DNA from 2 places in the Thermopolyspora flexuosa genome. Region 1 is predicted to be linked to the other one. Evidence: riboswitches for the same ligand, from Rfam matches in the RefSeq annotation. Region 1 holds a riboswitch; the other holds the start of a gene.
What was found. A riboswitch is a leader RNA that binds a small molecule or an ion and turns the genes downstream of it on or off. The one in region 1 is predicted to bind glycine.
Positions count from the first base shown of each region.

Region 2: another riboswitch for glycine. It lies ahead of gcvT (glycine cleavage system aminomethyltransferase GcvT); the one in region 1 lies ahead of gcvP (aminomethyl-transferring glycine dehydrogenase).

Region 1 is NZ_VFPQ01000001.1:2,704,633-2,715,357, reverse strand. It holds gene FHX40_RS11455 (double zinc ribbon and FHA domain-containing protein) at 69-584, shown strand; gene ftsR (transcriptional regulator FtsR) at 590-1,270, shown strand; gene FHX40_RS11445 (bifunctional nuclease family protein) at 1,445-1,915, shown strand; gene FHX40_RS11440 (MerR family transcriptional regulator) at 2,240-2,860, shown strand; glycine riboswitch at 2,946-3,038, shown strand; glycine riboswitch at 3,039-3,145, shown strand; gene gcvP (aminomethyl-transferring glycine dehydrogenase) at 3,210-6,089, shown strand; gene FHX40_RS11430 (tetratricopeptide repeat protein) at 6,208-7,011, shown strand; gene FHX40_RS11425 (hypothetical protein) at 7,041-7,394, opposite strand; gene FHX40_RS11420 (alpha/beta hydrolase family protein) at 7,477-8,109, shown strand; gene FHX40_RS11415 (DUF5999 family protein) at 8,329-8,529, opposite strand; gene FHX40_RS11410 (TetR/AcrR family transcriptional regulator) at 8,936-9,553, opposite strand; gene FHX40_RS11405 (hypothetical protein) at 9,697-10,098, shown strand; gene FHX40_RS11400 (RNA polymerase sigma factor) at 10,170-10,725, opposite strand, start outside.
Region 2 is NZ_VFPQ01000001.1:3,860,750-3,871,474, forward strand. It holds gene FHX40_RS16340 (LacI family DNA-binding transcriptional regulator) at 1-1,297, opposite strand, end outside; gene FHX40_RS16345 (hypothetical protein) at 1,383-2,264, opposite strand; glycine riboswitch at 2,457-2,555, shown strand; gene gcvT (glycine cleavage system aminomethyltransferase GcvT) at 2,699-3,847, shown strand; gene gcvH (glycine cleavage system protein GcvH) at 3,844-4,233, shown strand; gene FHX40_RS16360 (L-serine ammonia-lyase) at 4,476-5,852, shown strand; gene FHX40_RS16365 (FxsB family cyclophane-forming radical SAM/SPASM peptide maturase) at 6,353-7,576, shown strand; gene FHX40_RS16370 (HEXXH motif domain-containing protein) at 7,563-8,891, shown strand; gene fxsT (FxSxx-COOH system tetratricopeptide repeat protein) at 8,903-10,725, opposite strand, start outside.

The DNA.
Region 1 (10,725 bases):
AAGCGAAGAAGCGAGGCGCGCCCACAGCACCGTAGCCGCGACTTCGCGGTAGGAGGCCGAGCCGATCGATGCCCAGCGTCTACTGCACGCAGTGCGGTCATGCCAACCCCGGGGATGCCCGTTTCTGTTCGAGATGCGGGTCGCCTCTCGCCCTGCGCGGTGAGTCTCCCGGCGACACCACCTCGACGATCTCCATCGCGGGCATCGAAGCGCTGGACGCGGAGGCCACCGGGCAGTCGCTCATGCCCGATCGGTCGGCCCTCGAGGGGCTGCGGCCGGGCACCTCGCTCCTCGTCGTGCTCCGCGGCCCGAACGCCGGCAGCAGGTTCCTCCTCGACAGCGACCTCGTCACGGCCGGCCGCCACCCGGAGAGCGACATCTTCCTCGACGACGTCACCGTGTCCCGCCGGCACGCCGAGTTCTACCGGCGCGGCGGCCAGTTCACCGTGCGCGACGTGGGCAGCCTCAACGGCACCTACGTCAACCGGGAGCGCATCGAGGAGCATCCCCTGAAGGGCGGGGACGAGGTGCAGATCGGTAAGTTCCGCCTCGTCTTCCTCACGAGCGGGCAGCAAGGGGCGTAACGCCCATGGGTGAGGCGGCCGCACGGGCGTACATGAGCATCGGGGAGGTGCTCGCCCTGCTGCAGGGCGAGTTCCCCGACATCACCGTCTCCAAGATCCGTTTCCTGGAGGCCGAGGGGCTCATCGAGCCGCAGCGCACCCCGTCCGGCTACCGCAAGTTCACCCACGCCGACGTGGAGCGGCTGCGCTACATCCTCACCGCGCAGCGCGACCGCTACCTGCCCCTCCGGGTGATCAAGAACCACCTGGAGGACGCCGAGCAGGGCACCTTCCAGTTCCAGCGGCCCCGGCCGCTGGACGACCAGCCGCCGCCGGTCCCGGTACGGCTCAGCCGCGACGAGCTGCTCCGGTCGGCGGGCATCGACGGCGACACCCTCGACGAACTGGAGTCCTTCGGCCTGCTCGCCCCGAAGGGCCGCCGGTACGACGCCGAGGCGCTGCGGATCGCGCGCGCCGCCGGGGAGCTCGCCAGGTTCGGCATCCAGCCCCGGCACCTGCGGGTGATCCGCGCCGCGGCCGACCGCCAGGTGGCCCTCATCGAGCAGGCGATCGCGCCGCTGCTGCGCCGCCGTAAACCCGGCGCCGCCGCCCAGGCCGACGAGTCCGCCCGCGAGCTCGCCGGGCTGCTGCTCGACCTGCACACGGCTTTGCTCCGTGTGGGGGTTCGAGGCGTTCTCGGAAGGTAAGTCAACCTTCGGGGCACTATCGCCCCAGAGGGTGTTAGGTTGAATTGCGGCGAAGGTCCGCCGCGGGAAAGGAACGCGAAGCAGGCGTGCTGAGCGAACCGGCAATGCCGCCAGCGAAGGCTTCCCGCGACGCAAGCGAGAGGTGCTGAGCGGCCAGGGAGTGTGGAGTCGCCAGTGTTGCAGATGGAGGTTGTGGGCGTTCGCGTCGAGATGCCCTCGAACCAGCCGATCGTGCTGCTGAAGGAGGCGCACGGGGATCGGTACCTGCCGATCTGGATCGGGATGACCGAGGCGACGGCCATCGCGCTCGCCCAGGCGGAGGAGCCGCCGCCGCGGCCGCTCACCCACGACCTGTTCAAGGACGTGCTCGAGGCGCTCGGCGTGCGGCTGAGCACGGTGAACATCGTGGCGTTGCGTGACGGCATCTTCTTCGCGGATCTGGTGTTCTCCAACGGCGTGGAGGTGAGCGCGCGACCGAGCGACTCGATCGCGCTCGCCCTGCGCACGGGGGCCACCATCTACGCGGCCGAGGAGGTCGTGCGGGAGGCGGGGGTCACCATCCCCGACGACCAGGAGGACGAGGTGGAGAAGTTCCGCGCGTTCCTCGACACGGTCACCCCCGAGGACTTCGGCCGGGCCGGCTGAGGCCGGACGGTACGGCCCGCCGGCAGGGGGCGGCGAGCCGTGGGTTGGGCCCGGTGTGCGCCCTGGGCGGGGCGGCCGGGCGATCGGCGTGGCGCGGGGTTCCGGCGTGCCCGGCGGCGAGTCCGGCGAGCGGCCGCGGAACGGGGGGAACCACCGCGAAAGCCACCCGGGTGGATTGCTCATTTCGGGTATTTACGCTTCACGACGCGCCGAGCGGGATCGTTGACTGCGGATGGTCACGGTCCTACGGTGCATGTGAAACCACGGTTGTCGCTCACGAACCCCCAGATCAGACCGTGGGATGAGAGAAAGCCGGAGGTCCGCGTGGCGGTCAGCAGCGGCGAGAACAAGACGGCCGGCCGGCCCGATCCGGCGCAGCGCGAATCGGCGCGGGAGCGCGCGGGCGAGCAGGGTCTGCTGTTCGACGAGCGGCCCTCGGCGCTGCCCGAAGACATGGGCTACCGCGGTCCGGTCGCCTGCGCCGCGGCCGGGATCACCTACCGGCAGCTCGACTACTGGGCCCGCACCGAGCTGGTGCAGCCGAGCATCCGGGCGGCCAACGGGTCGGGCTCGCAGCGGCTGTACAGCTTCCGCGACATCATCGTGCTCAAGGTGGTCAAGCGCCTCCTCGACACCGGGGTGTCGCTGCAGCAGATCCGCACCGCCGTACAGCACCTGCGCACCCGGGGGGTGGCCGACCTGGCCCAGATCACGCTGATGAGCGACGGGGCCAGCGTGTACGAGTGCACCTCGCCGGACGAGGTGATCGACCTGCTGCAGGGCGGCCAGGGCGTGTTCGGCATCGCCCTCGGCCGGATCTGGCGTGAGGTGGAGGGCACGCTGGCCGAGCTGCCCGGGGAGCGCGCGGTGGCCGACCCCGCGCAGCGGGACGACCACCCCGACGACGAGCTGGCCCGGCGCAGGCGGGTACGCCGCACCGGGTAACCTCGGGGCGGTAACCTCGGGCGCAGCACCACCCGTCGCGCAGTATCCGGATCCACACAACCGCATACCGACATCCGACGGCCGACGACCTCACGCGGGAGAGACCGCGGCCCCGGGCCGCGGCGCCGAAGGAGCAACGTCCCCGGAAACTCTCAGGCAGCCGTACCGCGTGAGCGAGGCGACTCTGGAAAGCGGGTGCGCCCGGCCGGGCACACCTCACCGAAGGTGCAAATCCCCGACCATCCGGGGATGAAGCTCTCAGGTGCCGATGACAGAGGGGGAACGGAAAACCGCACGCGCCCGGTCCCGGCGGCCAGGGGCGCGGATCCGACCCGCTCAGGAGGTCTCGATGACCGATCGGTCACCGCTTGCCGAACTCGCCGCACCGCCGTTCGCCACCCGGCACATCGGCCCTGACGACGCCGAGCGCGAGCGCATGCTCCGCACGGTCGGGTACGCCTCGCTCGCCGAGCTGCTCGAGGCGGCCGTGCCCGAGGCGATCCGCACGGCCACGCCGCTGCGGCTGCCGCCCGCGGTCTCCGAGACCGAGGCGATCGCCGAGCTGCGGAGGATCGCCTCCCGCAACCGGGTGGTCACCTCGATGATCGGCCTCGGCTACCACGGCACGATCACCCCCGCGGTGATCCGCCGCAACGTGCTGGAGAACCCCGGCTGGTACACCGCCTACACCCCCTACCAGCCGGAGATCTCCCAGGGCCGGCTGGAGGCGCTGCTCAACTTCCAGACCATGGTCGCCGACCTCACCGGGTTGCCGATCGCCAACGCCTCCCTGCTCGACGAGGCGACCGCCGCGGCCGAGGCGATGACCCTCGCCCGCCGGGTCGCCCGGCGCGGTGGCGCGTTCGTCGTGGACGCCGACGCCCTGCCGCAGACCAAGGCGGTGCTGCGCACCCGGGCCGAACCCCTCGGCATCGAGCTGCGCGAGGCCGACCTCGCCGGCGACCTGCCCGAGGGCGAGGTCTTCGGGGTGCTCGTGCAGTACCCCGGGGCGGGCGGGGCGATCCCCGACCTGCCGCGCATCGCCGCCCAGGCCAAGGAGCGCGGCGCGCTCGTGGTCGTCGCGGCCGACCTGCTCGCGCTCACCCTGCTGGAGGCCCCCGGCGAGCTCGGCGCCGACATCGCCGTGGGCACCACCCAGCGGTTCGGCGTCCCGCTCGGCTTCGGCGGCCCGCACGCCGCCTACATGTCGGTGCGGGACGGCCTGCAGCGGCAGCTGCCCGGACGCCTGGTCGGGGTGTCGGTCGACTCGGCCGGCCGTACCGCCTACCGGCTCGCCCTGCAGACCCGCGAGCAGCACATCCGCCGGGAGAAGGCGACGAGCAACATCTGCACCGCCCAGGTGCTGCTCGCCGTGGTGGCGAGCATGTACGCCGTCTACCACGGGCCCGACGGGCTGCGGCGCATCGCGCGGCGCACCCACCGGTACGCCGCGGTGCTCGCCGAGGGGCTGCGCCGGCTCGGGGTGCGCGTGGTGCACGGGCAGTTCTTCGACACCGTGCTCGCCCACGTGCCCGGCCGGGCCGACGCCGTGGTCGCCGCCGCCCTCGACCGCGGGATCAACCTGCGCCGGGCGGACGCCGACCACGTCGGCGTCACCTGCGACGAGACCACCACGGCCGACCACCTTCAGGCGGTCTGGGCGGCGTTCGCCGAGGCGGCAGGCATTGCGGACGGCGCGGCCGTGCCCGAGGTGGACGCGGTCGACCGCGAGGCCGGGGACGCGCTGCCGCATAACCTGCTGCGGCGCACGCCGTACCTGACCCACCCGGTGTTCCACGAGCACCGGTCCGAGACCGCGATGCTGCGCTACCTGCGCCGCCTGCAGGACCGGGACGTCGCGCTCGACCGGTCCATGATCCCGCTCGGCTCCTGCACGATGAAGCTCAACGCCACCACCGAGATGGAGCCGATCACCTGGCCGGAGTTCGCCGACATCCACCCGTTCGCCCCGCGCGACCAGGCGGCCGGATACCTGGAGCTGATCGGGCAGCTGGAGCGCTGGCTCGCCGAGATCACCGGCTACGCGGCGGTGTCGCTGCAGCCGAACGCCGGGTCGCAGGGCGAGCTCGCCGGGCTGCTCGCGATCCGCGCCTACCACCGCGCCAACGGCGAGGGGCACCGCGACGTGTGCCTCATCCCCGCCTCCGCGCACGGCACGAACGCGGCGAGCGCGGTGATGGCCGGGATGCGGGTGGTGGTGGTCGCCTGCGACGAGCGCGGCGACGTCGACCTCGGCGACCTGGCGAAGAAGATCGCCGAGCACGGCGACCGGCTCGCGGCGATCATGGTGACCTATCCGTCCACCCACGGCGTGTTCGAGGAGGGGATCGCCGAGATCTGCGCCCGGGTGCACGAGGCCGGGGGCCAGGTGTACGTGGACGGGGCGAACCTCAACGCGCTGGTCGGGCTCGCCCGGCCCGGCGAGTTCGGCGCCGACGTCTCCCACCTCAACCTGCACAAGACCTTCTGCATCCCGCACGGCGGCGGCGGCCCCGGCGTCGGCCCGGTCGCGGTGCGCGCCCACCTCGCCCCGTACCTGCCCGGCGACCCGCTCACCGCCGGCGGGACCGGGCCGGTGTCGGCCGCGCCGTACGGCTCGGCGTCGATCCTGCCGATCTCCTGGGCCTACCTGCGGATGATGGGCGCCGAGGGCCTGCGCCGGGCCACCGAGCAGGCGATCCTGTCGGCGAACTACATCGCCCGGCGGCTCGCGCCGCACTACCCGGTGCTCTACACCGGCCGCAACGGGCTGGTCGCGCACGAGTGCATCATCGACCTGCGGAAGATCACCCGGCAGACCGGCGTCACCGTCGAGGACGTGGCCAAGCGGCTGATCGACTACGGCTTCCACGCGCCGACCATGTCCTTCCCGGTGTCCGGCACGCTCATGATCGAGCCGACCGAGAGCGAGAACCTCGCCGAGCTCGACCGGTTCTGCGAGGCCATGATCGCCATCCGGGAGGAGATCGACCGCGTCGCCTCCGGCGCCTACGACCGCACCGACAACCCGCTGCGCAACGCGCCGCACACCGCCGAGGCGGTCGCCGCCGACGACTGGAAGCACCCCTACAGCCGGGCCGAGGCCGCCTACCCGGTGGCGCGGCTGCGCCGGGACAAGTACTGGCCGCCGGTGGGCCGCATCGACCAGGCGTACGGCGACCGCAACCTGGTGTGCGCCTGCCCGCCGCCGCAGGCGTTCGAGGACTGACCCGGACCCGCCCGCCCGGCACGGTTCGCGTGAATCGTGAGGAATATCGGCGTGTGCCGGGCGGGCGGACGCGGGCGCCGTTAAGATCCTGGAGATCGTTTGCGGAGGGGAGACCTCGATGACGGCCCAGGAGCTGCGCCCGCGGGAGTCGCTGGACGAGGCCCGGCGGCTTGCGGAGGCCGGCGACCTCGCCGGCGCCGAGGAGATCCTGGCCCGGATGGCCGCGCGGCGCGACGACCCCGACCACGCCCAGGCGGCGGTGGGGCTCGCCGTGGTGCTCGACGAGCGCGGCGAGCACGAGCGCGCCCGGGAGGCCGCGCGGGCCGCGCTCGCCAGCGGCCACCCCGAGTACGCCGCGCAGGGCGCCTGCCACCTCGCCCGCGGGTTCGAGCGCGACGGCCAGTGGGAGCAGGCACGGGCGGCCTGGCAGGCCGTGATCGGCGTGGGCAACCCCGCCTACCTGCCGATGGCGCACCTCGCGCTCGCCCGCCTCGCCGTACGCGAGGGGGACGGCAAGGAGGCCGAGGAGCACCTGCGCGCCGCGCTCGCCACCGGCGACCCGAAGGCGGCCTCGCGCGCCGCCCAGCAGCTGGCCGAGCTGCTGCTGGAGGAGGGCGCGCCGGGGGAGGCCGCGGACGTGCTGCTGGAGGCGCTGGAGGTGCCGGACGTGGCCGACGCGCCCCGGCTGCGCGTGCTGCTCGGCATCGCCCACCTCGACATGGCCTGCGGCGAGTTCGCCGGGGCGATCGAGGAGGGCTCCGACCCGGAGACCGACGCCCTCGCCATCGAGCTGCTCGCCCGCACCCTGCCGCTGCGCGGCCGGGACGAGGACGCCGAACAGGTCTGGCGGTACGGCCTGGAGCACGAGGACGAGCGCCTCGCCCACCAGGTACGGCTGCGCCGGGACCGCGGCCTCGCCTGAGCGGCCCCGGCGGGTGGCCGGGTGCCGGTTCAGCGCCGGTCGCGGCGCCGCCGGTTCAGGGCGTGCACCGCGTTGACCGCGACGATGCCGCCCCAGGCGATGAGCAGGCCGGTCAGGCCCCCGTTGCCGGCCGCGATGCCGGTGAGCGGGATGCCGAGGGCGAGCGAGCCCATGGCCATCGTCAGGGACGGGTCGCTGCGCCCCCTGGCCTGCTGCCGCTCGGGAACGCGCGCGTCGACCTCCGCGCGCACCTTCGCGGCGATGCCGTCCTCGAGCTTGTCGAGGAACGACTCCACCAGGGCCGGTTCGTACTCGGGGCCGAGTTCGCGCCGGGCGTCGATCACGGCGCGCAGTTCATCACGGGAGAGGCGATCGTCTGCCACGCCTCCAATCTAGATCGCCACCCCCGGTCGTGGCGCGGCCGGAACCGGGGCGATAACCTTGCGGCCCGTGGAGGTCCGGGGCCTGGAGATCGCGACCGCGCGCGGGCCCGCCCGGGTGGACATCGACGAGGCGGCCGAGGCGCGGCTGCTGTTCGTGCTCACGCACGGGGCGGGCGGGGGAGTGGAGTCGGCCGACCTGCTCGCGGTCCGGGACGCGGTGCGGGCGATCGGCGGCACGGTGGCGCGGGTCGTGCAGCCGTTCCGGGTCGCGGGGGCGCGCGCCCCCGGATCCGCGGCACGGCAGGACGAGGCGTGGCTGGCCGTGGTCGCCGCGCTGCGCGACCGCTACCCGGGCCTGCCGCTGGTGCAGGGCGGCCGCAGCAACGGGGCGCGGGTCGCCTGCCGTACGGCTCGCGCGGCGGGCGCGATCGGCGTGGTCGCGCTGGCGTTCCCGCTGCACCCGCCGGGCCGCCCGGAGCGGTCGCGGGCCGCGGAGCTGCGCGAGGCGGGCGTGGACGTGCTCGTCGTCAACGGGGACCGCGATCCGTTCGGGGTGCCGGACGCGGCCGACGCCGCGCGTGTGGTGGTGCTGCCCGGCGAAGGGCACGAGCTGACCCGGAACCCGGTGCGCGTGGGCGAGATCGTCGCCGAATGGGTGGACGGGCTGGCGGGGGTCACCGCGGCAGGCCGCGCCGCGGCCGGTGATCACGGGTGACCGGGCCCCGATGCGAGGCCCGGGAGGCGGGGACGCGTGTCCATGGCCGCGTCGCTCCGGCCCGCCTCGTGTGGGTGCCCCCGATTCGCGTGCCCTTCGTCTCGCACGCCGTCGTCCAGATGCCCCCGGTGGTTCCCCCGGTCGTGTCTCCCCCCGGTGGTGTCCCCCGGTGAACGCCCGGCAGGCGGGGTGGCCCGCCGGCGGTCGGCCTCGGTGGTGTCAGGCGGCGTTCACCGCGAGGTCGGTCGGCCGGTGTGGTGCGATGATCGTGCCGTTCGGTAGCAGCTCGCCGGTGTCCTCGAACAGGACGACCCCGTTGCACAGCAGGCTCCAGCCCTGCTCGGGGTGGGCGGCGATGGTGCGTGCTGCCTCGCGGTCCGCTGCGTCCGCGGGCGGACAGGGCGGCTCATGCGGGCACATAGCGCGTGCCTCCGTCTTCTCTTCCCGTGGTGAATGTGGCGTACCACACATTGACAATTCCCAGTGTGGGGCGTCCACCTTCGTGGCGACATAGTCCCTTTGGACGGTTCCGTGTCGCCGGTGGGTGGGTCGTCCACCGCCCCAAACGCGGGGTCACCGCAATGTGGTCTAAACCACAAGGGTGCCTCGTGCAGGATAACGGAGCGGGCGCGACACGCCGCCGGACCGATAAACGAACGGTTACGTCCTCTTCCGGACGTGCGCGATCACACCGGCCCGCCCCGGGCGGCCCTCGTTCCGGGCCACGAGTGGGGCACAGTCTAGATCAGCGGCCACGGCCGCACGCCGGTTTCGCATGATCCTTTCGGGTGGTTCGGGGATCATGCCGGGATGGCCCTGCCGGGCCTCACACCGGGGTGGCCGCGCCGGGGGAGGCGGCGCCGGGGGCGAGGCCCGCGGCGAGGCCGGCGATGACGGCGTCGAGGCCGCGCTCGAACGCGGCCACCGCCTCGTCGGAGGACTCCACCGCCTCGCCGTTCCAGCCCGACCGCTGCACCTCGATCGCCACGCTCCCCATCACGTACGCGCGGATCGTGCGCAGCGCCTCGGCGGGGGCGGGCAGGCCCGCGTCGCCGAGCCGGTCGACGTGCTCCCGCAGCGCCGCGGCGGCCCGGCCGCGCGGCGGCCGCGTCATCGCCAGCGCGAGCACGCCGGGGTGGGCGAGCAGCGCGGCCCGGCAGGCCCGGGCCCAGGCGCGGGCGAGCTCCCGCCAGTCACCGCCTTCGGCGTCGACGGTGACCGTGGTGACGTGCTCGGCGAGGGCGTCGAGCAGCGCCTCCTTGCCCCCGGGGATGTGGTGGTAGATCGCCATCGCCTCGACCTGGAGGGCGTCGCCGAGCCGCCGCATGGTGAGGCGGCGCAGCCCCTGCCCGTCGGCGATGTGCAGCGCGGCCTCGATGATGCGCTCGCGGGACAGCGGGATCGGTGGGCGTTTCGCCGGCATGGCGCCCAGTCTCCCGCCCATGGCTTACTTTGTAAAGGGCGGCGCGCCGCACGGCCGCCCGGAGCCGGGGCGGCCCGGATGACACGGCCGCTTTCCGGACGGCGTACGCTACCTTTCGACGACGTCGCCGGAGGGCGAGAACGACAGGTGAGGAAGGGCTGACGATGGCGTTTTTCCGACCGCGGGTGAGCCGGGAGGCGGAGGTCCGCTACCACGCCGACCAGGAGGTCGGGAAGGGCTACGGGGAGCTGCTGGAGAAGGTCGCGCGCGCCGAGGAGGAGTTCCTCCGGGCGCAGGCGGAGCGGCGGCCCCTGGAGGAGCTGCACGCCGCGGCCGTCGCCCTTGACCGGGCGCTCACCGAGGCGCTGCGCGCGGCCGAGGCCGCCCAGCGCGCCACCTTCGGCGCCAAGGCGTACGACGACCGCATCCGGCGGCGCAAGGCCAAGGCCACGCCCGCGGGCGCGAAGTGGACCGCGGAGGTCGACCGCCTGCGCACCTGGCGCGAGCGGCACCGCCTCACCGGGATCCCGCGCCTGCCGCGCCGGGTCCCGTCCAAGGCGGCCTGACCGGAGACGGCCCCACGGACGAGTCCGCCCCGCCCGGGTACGGCCCGGGCGGGGCGGTGTGCCTTTCAAGCTCAGCTCGCCCAGTCGAGCAGCGGGCGGGTGTTGCTCGGGTGGCGCAGCTTGGACAGGGACTCCTTCTCCAGCTGCCGGATGCGCTCCCGGGTGAGCCCGAGCCGCTTGCCGATCTCGTCGAGGGTGTGCGGCTTGCCGTCGAGCAGGCCGAACCGCAGCGACATGATCTTGGCCTCGCGCGGGGACAGGTTGTCGAGCACCTCGCGGAGCTGGGCGGCGAGCAGCTGCCGGTCCACCACCTCGGAGGCCTCGGGGGAGTCGACGTCCTCGATGAGGTCGCCGATCCGGGTCTCGCCGTCCTCCCCGATCGTGGAGTCGAGGCTGATCGGCTGCCGGCTGGTGCGCAGCAGCTCCTCGATCTGGTCGGGGGTCTTGTCGAGCACCGCGGCGAGCTCCTCGGGAGTGGGCTCGCGGCCGAGCTGCTGGTGCATGTCACGCTCGACGCGGGACAGCTTGGACAGCATCTCCAGCACGTGCACGGGCAGCCGGATGGTGCGCGCCGAGTCCGCGAAGCCGCGCTGGATCGCCTGCCGGATCCACCACATCGCGTACGTG
Region 2 (10,725 bases), 1.2 Mb from region 1:
GGTCGAGGGCGCGCTCGCCCATCCCCTCGGCCGGCGGCCGCACCGTGGTGAGGTCCGGCGAGCCGGCGTGGTCTCCGAACCCGGCCAGGGAGAGCGCGTCCGGCACCGGCACGCCGCGGGCGCGCAGCGTGTCGAGCGCGCCGAGGGCCATCGCGTCGCTCACCGCGAACAGGCACGTCGCATCGGTCCCCTCGGCGAGCAGGCGCTCGGCCGCGGCCCGGCCGCCGTCCCGGTCGCAGGCGGCGTGCAGCACCCGCGGGGCGGGCAGCCCGGCCCCGATCAGGCCCGCGGTGAACCCGGCCACCCGCTCGCGCACCTGCGGCAGCTCGGGCGGCCCGGCGAGCACGGCGAAGCGGCGGTGCCCGAGGGCGGCGAGCGCCTGCGCCAGCCGGGAGGCGCCGCCGCGGTCGTCGGGCACGACCAGGTCGACCGGCAGGTCCCCGAGCGGGCCCGCGCCGGGATCCGCCGCAGGCAGCTCCCGGGCGACGCACGCCACGCGGCCGCCGATCGCCTGGTAACGCTCCAGCTCGGCGCGGAGCCCGGATGCCACCGGCACGGCCACGGCGTCGACCCCGGCGAGCACGATCGCGCGGGCCCGCTGCGCGCGCAGGGTCGCGAGATGGGCGATCTCGCGTTCCGGGTCCCCCCGGCCCGCGCCGACCAGCACCGCGAGGCCGTCGCGCTCGGCGGCGCGCAGCACGCCGTCGGCGAGCGCGGCGAAGTACGGCTCGGCGAGGCCGGGCACGACGAGGCCGACGAGGTCGCTCGCGCCGTGCGCGAGGGTGCGGGCCACGAGGTTGGGGGTGTAGCCGAGCTGCCGGGCGGCCTTCTCCACCCGCTCGCGCAGCTCGCTGCCGACCCGGCGCGCGCTCGCCGGGCCGAGCACCCGGGACGCGGTGGCGAGCGAGACCCCGGCGAGGCGCGCCACGTCGTCGAGGGTGACCACCCCGCGCGGGTTCCGGGCCGTGCGGGTCCGCGCGCCGCGCCCGGCGCCCCGGGCCGCCCGGCGGCGCCCGCCGCCGTCGTGGGACGCGAGGCGCCCGTCCCGCCCCGGCGCCCGCCCGCCGCCGGGGACGCCGTCGGCCCGCGCCGCCTCCGCCGTACCGCCGCCCGGACCGGAACCGGCGGCCGCTCGTCCGTCCGGCGGGCCGGAGCGGGTGAGGCCCGCCCGGTCCCCCGCCCCCGTCCCGCCGCCGTCGGGCGCCCGGCCGGATAATCCGGCTAATCCACCGGTCGCCGACTCCTCGTGCACGTCCGATGACCCGTCGTGCCGATCCGTGGACGTACGATCACCCACGACGTTCCGCCCTATGACCACGTCTGTGCGCCTTCCGCCGCATTGTGGTTGTGGAGTCAAGTATCTCCCGTCCGGAGGGTGGACGTCAGCGGAGGTAACGGGGCGGACGGCGGCGGCGCAGCGCCCGCGGCGGCACGAAGCGCCGCTTGCGGGCCGGGACGCGGGGGCGCACCCGCCTGGCCCGCCGCGGCCGGTCCGCGGACGCGGTGATCGACGGCAGGTCGTGGCGGCCGGAGAGGAACTCCTGGAACGCGATCTTGGCGCGGATGACCGGCCGCCGCCAGCGGACCTCCCGGCGCATCGCCTTCGCCATCTTCCCCGGGTTGGGGCGGCGCGCGCCCGGGGCGAAGAACCAGCGGGCCCACGGCGAGCCCGGGCGGGCGAGCCGGATCGCGCCCACCACGAGCAGGACCGGCACGAACAGCCCGACCAGCCCGGTCCAGATCTTGCCCTTGAGCAGGGTGATGACCGCGAGCACGAGGTTGAGCACGAGCACCGCGACGGCGAGCCCGCCGTGCACCGGCACGCCGCCGATGCTCTCCCAGGTGAGCGGGCGCAGGCCGAGCAGCAGCAGCCCGGTCATCGCGACCGCGACGAACACCGCGTCGACCGAGGTGCGCCCCTCCTCCGACCAGTACACGTCGCGCAGGTGGAGGATGAGCGCGAACTCGTCGAGCACGAGCGCGGAGCCCACGCCGAAGACCGCCGCGGCGAACGCGTACCAGCCGGTGGAGTGCGCCGAGACGAGCAGCCCGGTCACCCCGCCGACGAGCATGAGCACCACGCCGAACACCACATGGTGGATGTGCAGGTCGCCGATGCTGACGTTGCGGAACCAGCCCACGCCCGCGCGGATCAGCCGCACGTGCACCCGGGTGACCACGAACGCGAGGATGAGCGCCACGAAGAAGCAGAACAGCGGCAGCCGCCGCTGTTCGACGATGGTCTCCTGGAACCACGTCAGCACGTTTCGGTCACCCCCCGGTCGGTCGACCCCGTCCCCAATCCCACCATCACCCGGGCGATGGCCGGACCGCGCGCGGGCCGCCGGGGAGGCGGGCGGGCGGGAGCGGCCGTGCCGTACCGACCGGCGGAAACACGGATTCGCCGCGCCCTCTGGCGGAAACCGCCCATCCTGCTACGCTGGCGGTGACACCGTGGATTCCGCGCGGGAGAGTGCCCCGGCAGCCGGTCGGGGCCGCCGAAGGAGCAATCCCCTCCCCGAGAACCTCTCAGGCCAACGAACCGCGCGGAAGTGGTGCCCTCTGGAAAGCAGGCCGGCACGGCCTCGCCGAAGGTGAAAGTCCGGTAAAGCCCGGGCGAAGCTCTCAGGCACAGATGACAGAGGGGGAGGATGCCCGACGATACTGCCCGCATCCGACCCAGCTGAGGTGCCGCAGCATGTCCCGATCCACACCGCTCCACGGCGTGCACGAGAGCCTCGGTGCGACCATGGTCGACTTCGCCGGATGGCGCATGCCGCTCCGGTACGGCAGCGAGTCCGCCGAGCACCGCGCCGTCCGCACCGCGGCCGGGCTGTTCGACCTGTCCCACATGGGGGAGATCTTCGTCACCGGACCTCAGGCCCCCGCGGCGCTCGACCACGCGGTGGTGAGCCGCGTGTCCGGGCTCGCGCCCGGCCGTGCCCGCTACACCATGCTCTGCGCGCCCGACGGGGGCGTGCTCGACGACCTGATCGTGTACCGGCTCTCCGCCGAGGAGTTCCTCGTCGTCGCCAACGCGGCCAACGCCGAGCGGGTCGCCGCCGAGCTCGCCGCCCGGGCTGACGGCTACGACGCGGTCGTCGCCGACCGGTCCGCGGCGCACGCGCTGCTCGCCGTACAGGGGCCGCGCTCCGCCGAGGTGCTCGCCGCGGCCGGGGTCGCCGACCTCGACCTCGGCGAGCTGCGGTACTACGCGGTACGGCCGGCGAAGGTGGCCGGGATCGGCGCGCTCGTGGCGCGCACCGGCTACACCGGCGAGGACGGGTTCGAGCTGTTCGTCGCCACCGACGACGCGGTGCGGCTGTGGCGGGCGCTGGCCGCGGCGGGCGAGCCGTACGGCCTGTGCCCGGCCGGGCTGGCGGCGCGCGACACGCTGCGGCTCGAGGCGGGGATGCCGCTGTACGGCAACGAGCTGACCACGGAGGTCACCCCGTTCGACGCCGGCCTGGGCCGGGTGGTGGACTTCGGCGACCCCGGCGAGCCGCGGGAGTTCGTCGGCCGGGCGGCGCTGGAGGCCGCCCGGGACGCCGCGGACGGCCCGCGCCGCCGCCTCGTCGGCCTCGTGGCGCGGGGACGGCGGGTCCCCCGGCGCGGGTACGCGGTGGTGAACGCCGCCGGCGGCGCGGTCGTCGGCGAGGTGACGAGCGGGGCGCCCTCTCCCACGCTCGGCAAGCCGATCGCGATGGCGTACCTGACCGGCCCGGCGATCGGACGGATGATCGGTAACGTGGCCGACGAGCGGATCGAAGGCCTGGCGGTGGACATCCGCGGCAGGCACGAGCCGGTCGACGTGGTCGATCTGCCCTTCTACAGGAGGAACAGGTGAGCAGCATCCCTGAGGAGCTCGGGTACAGCAAGGAGCACGAGTGGGTGGCCGGGCTCGACGACGGCCGGGTGGTGACGATCGGCATCACCGCGTACGCGGCCGAGCAGCTCGGCGACGTGGTGTACGTGCAGCTCCCCGAGGTGGGCGCCACGGTCCAGGCCGGTGACGCGGTCGGCGAGGTGGAGTCGGTCAAGTCGGTGAGCGACGTCTACTGCCCGGTGAGCGGCGAGGTGGTGGAGATCAACGAGGCGGTCGTCGACGACCCCTCGCTGATCAACTCCGATCCGTACGGCGAGGGCTGGCTGTTCAAGGTGCGCACCACCGGCGAGGCCGAGGAGCTGCTCAGCGCCGAGGAGTACGCGGCGCTCACCGCCGGCGACTCCTGACCGGGCTCGTTCGTCCTGTCGTGGCCCGCCTCCCGCGGGTGGGCCACGCGGCCGATCCGGCCTCTGGCTCGCGCCGACCTGGCCCGGTATAACCGGACGTACCACTCAGAGCAGATCAAACAGGGCGTCACGCGCGCCGCACCGACCGGGCGTGCGCGGGCGCCCGCCGGCAGGGGACCCGCCGACCCGACCGGGGCCGGCGGCGACACCGATACGGCCCACCGGCCGGAAAGGCGTGACCCATGGCCATCAGCGTCTTCGACCTGTTCAAGATCGGCATCGGCCCGTCGAGCTCGCACACCGGCGGCCCCATGGTCGCCGCGCACCGGTTCGCCCGCCTGCTGCACCGCGAGGGCCTGCTGGACAAGACCCGCCGCGTCCGGGCCGTGCTGTACGGCTCGCTCGGCCTCACCGGCAAGGGGCACGGCAGCGACAAGGCGGTGCTGCTCGGCCTCGCCGGGGAGACGCCCGAGCGCGTCGACGTCGACACCGCCGACGAGCGGGTGGCCGCGATGCGCGCCTCCGGCACGGTCCCGCTGCTCGGCACCCACGAGATCCCCTTCGTGGTCGGCGAGGACCTCGTCTTCGAGCGCGGTACCTCGCTCCCCCGCCACCCCAACGGTATGCGGTTCTCCGCCCTCGACGGCACGGGTGACGTGCTGCTGGAGAAGGTCTACTACTCGGTCGGCGGCGGCTTCGTGGTCGACGAGAACGCCACCGGCCCCGACCGCATCAAGCCCGACGACACGGCCCTGCCGTACCCGTTCACCACCGCGGCCGAGCTGCTCGCCCACTGCGCCGAGACCGGCCTGTCGATCTCCGGCGTGATGCTGGAGAACGAGCGCGCCTTCGGCCGCGACCCCGGCGAGATCCGCTCCCGCCTGCTCGAGCTGTGGCGGGTGATGACCGAGTGCATCCGCCGCGGCTGCACCCGCGAGGGCGTGCTCCCCGGCGGCCTCAAGGTCCGCCGCCGCGCCGCGCAGCTCTACCGGCGGCTGCAGAGCGAGGCCCCGGAGAAGGACCCGCTGCAGACGATGGACTGGGTGAGCCTGTTCGCCCTCGCGGTCAACGAGGAGAACGCCGCGGGCGGCCGGGTCGTCACCGCCCCCACCAACGGCGCCGCCGGGATCATCCCCGCCGTGCTCAGCTACTACGACCGCTTCGTCCCCGGCTCCGACGACGACGGCATCGTCCGCTTCCTGCTCACCGCGGGCGCGATCGGCGTGCTGTTCAAGGAGAACGCGTCGATCTCCGGCGCGGAGGTCGGCTGCCAGGGCGAGGTCGGCTCCGCCTGCTCCATGGCCGCCGCCGGCCTCACCGAGGCCCTCGGCGGCACCCCCGAGCAGGTGGAGAACGCCGCCGAGATCGGCATCGAGCACAACCTCGGCCTCACCTGCGACCCCATCGGCGGCCTCGTCCAGATCCCCTGCATCGAACGCAACGCGGTCGCCTCGGTCAAGGCGATCGCCGCCTCCCGCATCGCCCTCCGCGGCGACGGCCACCACTTCGTCTCCCTGGACAAGGCCATCGCCACCATGCGCGCCACCGGCCGCGACATGCTCGACAAGTACAAGGAAACCAGCCGCGGCGGCCTCGCCGTCAACGTCATCGAGTGCTGAGCTGCCGGTGATCGGCTTTCCGGCCTGGGCGGCACCGTCATTTCTCTCATGGGCGGGCGGCGCCCGTGATTCGCGCAAGCGAATGTGGTGTCGGTGCGCTCGGTGAGGCACCTACCACGTATCCATTCCCCCACCGCCGCATGCCGAAGAACTCTCACAGATCGTCACACGCGCCACGAGATATCCCCGGGCATGACGACCGTGGACTGCGTGTTCTGGATCCGCCATTTCATGGCGATGTTCCGTGATCACATCTCTGCGGGCCTGGAACGGAGCCCACGTGATTCACGCGACGGCCTGGAGGCCCCGAACCGAGGGGAGAGCGTGTCATGGGATTGGTCGATGGAATACAGCCGACGGTAGCAATCGACCGGGAGTCTCGGGCGGCGGGGCATTATATATCTGCAGCCTCGTGACCCGGATCATGAAGAATGATATTATGCGGACTCCACGTTTTCCAGGGACGACAGGTTTCGTCTCGACCGCTAGGCTTATTGGCCATGGACGAGTGGCCGCTCACACTCGACGTCGAAGGGCTCATGGCCGCCGGCTGGCGCCCCACACCATTCCGAGAATTCATCTTGAAAATCCACAGTCGATGCGACCTCGCCTGCAGTTATTGCTACATGTACAAAATGGCGGATTCGGGCTGGCGGGACCGACCGAAAACCATGTCCTCGGAAATCGTCGCCGCGACGGCGCAGCGGATCGCGGAGCATGTACAGGCGCACGGCCTACCGAAGATCGAGGTCATCCTGCACGGCGGCGAGCCACTGCTCGCGGGCCCGATGGCGATCCGCCGCATCGTCACCGGCATACGCTCTGCGGTCGGCGAGCGCACCCGGGTCGCGGTCAGCCTGCAGACCAATGGCCTGCTGCTCGACGCACGCTACCTACGGCTCTTCGACGAACTCGGCATACAGGTCGGGGTGAGTCTCGACGGCGACGAGGCCGCGCACGACCGCAATCGTCGCCGGGCGGACGGCCGGGGCAGCCACCGCCGGGTCGTCGAGGCGCTCGGCCTGCTCACCGGGCCGCCCTATCGCCGGGTGTTCGCCGGGCTGCTCTGCACGATCGACCTCAGGAACGATCCGATCGACGTCTACGAGGCACTACTCGAGTTCGACCCGCCCACCATCGACTTCCTGCTCCCCCACGGCAACTGGACCATCCCGCCACCCGGCCGCGTCCCGGACGACCCTGCCACGCCGTACGCGGACTGGCTGATCGCGGTCTTCAACCGCTGGTACGACACGCCTCACGACGTTCCCCGCGTCCGAATGTTCGACGAGATCATCCACCTGCTGCTGGGCGGCGCCTCCACGACCGAGCTGGTGGGCCTCTCGCCGGCCGCGATGGTCGTGGTGGAGACCGACGGCGCCATCGAGCAGACCGACCTCCTCAAGTCCGCCTACCACGGTGCCGCGGCCACCGGCCTGCATGTCCTGCGCAACTCGTTCGACGATGCGCTGCGCCTGCCCACGATCGTGGCCCGCCAGATCGGCCGCGCGGCCCTCGCCGCGCAATGCCGTGCCTGCCGGGTGTCCGCCGTCTGCGGGGGCGGGCTCTACGTGCACCGCTACCGCGCGGGGAGCGGGTTCGCCAACCCCTCCGTGTACTGCCCGGACCTGTTCCGCCTCATCGCGCATATCAGGAGCCGCGTCGCGGCCGACCTCGCCGTCGCACGGAACCCATCTTCGAGGAGCGCCGATGAAACCGCGTGAGCATCGCATCCCGGTTCGGATGTTCGCCGAACTCGCCGACGGAGGTGGCGGACCGTCCGCCGTCGCCCAGCTCGCCGCGGCGCAACACAGCAAACACGTGCTCCTCGTGCGCGGTGTGGTGGAGGCGGCGAAGGCGGTGGGCCATCCCGACGCCGGGATGGCCCGCCGCGCCTACGACCTGCTCGCCGCCATCCAGAGCCGGGACGACGACGCCGTCGACACGGTCCTGCGGCACCCCTCCGTCGGGGCCTGGTCGCGGGACACCATCAACGCGCTCCGCGAAAGGCGCCCCGGTGCCACTCCCCGCGGGCTCGCCGCCCTCGCAGCGGCCGCGGCGATTCGATCGGGCACAGAGTGCGAGGTCGACGTACCGGCGGTCGAGGGCGTGGTGACCCTTCCCTCGCTCGGCCAGGCGGTGCTGCCGCCCACCGCTACCGAGGCGACGGTGCACAGCAGGGCAGACGGTGCCGAAGTCTCCGGAGCCGGAGTGATCGTGACGATCCCGGCAGACCCGAGCCGGGACGGCCCGGGATGGCGTGGGCTGCGCACGGTCTCCGCCGAGGCCGACGGCGTGCCGCTGCGCCTCGTCATCGACGACCTCGATCCGTACCGCATGCCCGGCGCCGCGAACATGGGTGGCCGGCTGAGCGGCGGCGATGTCGCGCGCTGGCAGGAGACGCTGCAGGCGGCGTGGCGGCTACTCGTGCGACACCATCGCACCGTCGCCGACGAGGTGCGGACCGCGATCAGCGTGCTCACACCGCTACGTACGCCACCCGCGGGCGGCCAGTCGAGCGCTACCTCGCGCGAGACCTTCGGCTGCGTGGCGTTGTCGACACCGCCCGATCCAGCCGCTTTCGCGGTCACTCTCACCCACGAGACGCAGCACGCCAAGCTCTCGGCCCTGCTCGATATCGTCCCGCTGACCGAGCCCGATGACGGGTCCCGCCACTACGCACCCTGGCGCGAGGACCCTCGCCCCATACCCGGCCTGCTCCAGGGCGCCTACGCCTATTTAGGTGTGACCGACTTCTGGCGACGGCAGCGCCGGATCGAGACCGGCCGTGCCGAGCTCGAGGCGAGCGCGGAGTTCTGCCGCTGGCGTGAGGGCGCGTACCTGGTGACACGCACGCTCATGCGCAGCGGGCGGCTGACCCCAGAGGGCGAGGCGTTCACCGCCCGCATGGCCCAGCGGCTCAAGCTCTGGGCGGACGAGCCGGTCTCGACCGCCGCCCGTGAGCTGGCCCGGCGGCGAGCTGAGCGGCACCGGGCGCGCTGGCGCGAACGCAACGGCATGGAGCCGGACGCCCCATGACGCCCTGGCGCTCAGACGGCGGGCGGGTCGAAGTCAAAGTCGAGCCGCCGGTTGCTACGCGCCACCTCCGTGTCAGGGTGACCGGGGCCCAGCACCCGCTCGTACCGAGTGATGGTGTCGGTGAGCAGCTCCTCGGCGCGCCTCACCTCGCCCAGCGCGCGCATGTCGATGGCGAGGTTGGTGGCGCAGGCGAGGGTGAGCGGGTGAGCGGCGCCCAGCAGGTCACGCAGCATCTCCAGTGTCGCGTCGCCCAGCTCACAGGCCAAGGCGACCTCACCGAGCTCGGCCAAGTCGCTAGCGAGGTTGATCGCGCAGGTGAGCGAGTAGGGGTGCTTCCGGCTGAGGCTGACGTCGAACCCTGCAAGGCATTTCTCGTTGAGCGCGCGGGCCTCCGTCGCCTTGCCGGTTACCCGGAGCAGCAGGGCGAGGTTCAACTCGGAACCGAAGGTGAACGGGTGGTTTCGGCCGTACGTCCGGGCGAAGCGCTCGGCAGAGTCGCGCAGCAGCTCGAGCGCCTCGCTGAGCTCGCCCCTGGTGCGCTGGACGTTCGCAAGACACGTCGCCGCGGCGAGGGCGTCGGGATGGTCGCGACCGAACCGACGTTCCACTCGTGAATAGGTTTGCCGAGCGAGTTCGTACGCCTCGTCGATCTGCCCGGCCCGACGCTTGGCGATGGAAAGGTCGTTGGCGGTTCGCAGCGTCCAGGGATGATCAGCACCGAGCTCCTGGATGCCGAACTCGTAGGCGTCCTCTCCGATGTCGCAAGCGGCGAAGTAGTTACCGCGGAGCCGTACCACGCGGGCGAGGTTGGTCCATGCGATCAGCACCGCCTGTTTGTCGAGCCGCACCCCGCGCCGCTGCAGGTTGTAGGCGTCCTGCTGCAGCTCGTGGGCCTTGGCGTAGTCGCCGAGGAGCATGTAGTCCACCGCGAGGTTGTTCATCGCCCGGGCGGTCCGGCGGTGGTCCGGGCCGAACACCTGCCGATGGCGGCTCAGCGACTCGATGTCGTGCTTTAGCGCGTCGGCGAAGTCGCCGCGCTGCCGGAGGTCGCCGCCGAAGCTGTTGGACAGCAGAAGCGTCTCCTCATGGTCTCGGCCCAACACGTGGCGCATCCGGTCCAGCGTTACACGATTCAGCTCGAACGAGCGCCGATAATCCCCGAGCTCGCGCAACACCGTGCCGAGGTGCCGCTGTCCCACGAGCACGAGCCAGTTGTTGTCTCCGCTATCGCTCTTCCACTGCGTGACCATGCCCTGAACCAGGTCACGGGCGGACTGGTACTGCCCGGAGGAGTAGAGGTAGCGCACGATGTTCAGCGCGAACTTCCGAATGCGCTCGTCCCGGCACACCGCGACCTCGGCGGGGGTCACGTGGGCGAGCAGCTCCGCGTAGCGCGGCCAGTCGGCGTTGTCCTCGCTGCGCAGCGGGGCCTCCGCCGCCGCCAGCAGCAGGTGTACCTCGTGCCGGAAGGACCGACGCTCCTCCTCGGTGAGCTCGGCACGCAGCAGCGCCTGTACCAGCCGGTGCACCTGGAGGGTCCGGCTCTCGGAGTCGATCCGGACCAGCGCGAAGCGGCCCAGCTCCCGGATCGTCTTGCTAAGCAGGATCGGATCGGCGAGCAGCCTGGCCAGCCGAGAGTCGGCGGCGAACTCCTCCGGCAGCATGCTGAAGACGTCCCGGGGAATCGGCTCCGGTCCGAAGAATGCGCAGCAATGCAGAAGTTCCAGCGCCTCGGGGAGCCGTTGCGCGATCTGGGCCACCGACAGCGACCACGCGGCCGTCACGGAGAGGGGGTAGTCGGCCGCCTTGTTCGCATCGAGGAGCTGCGTCGCCC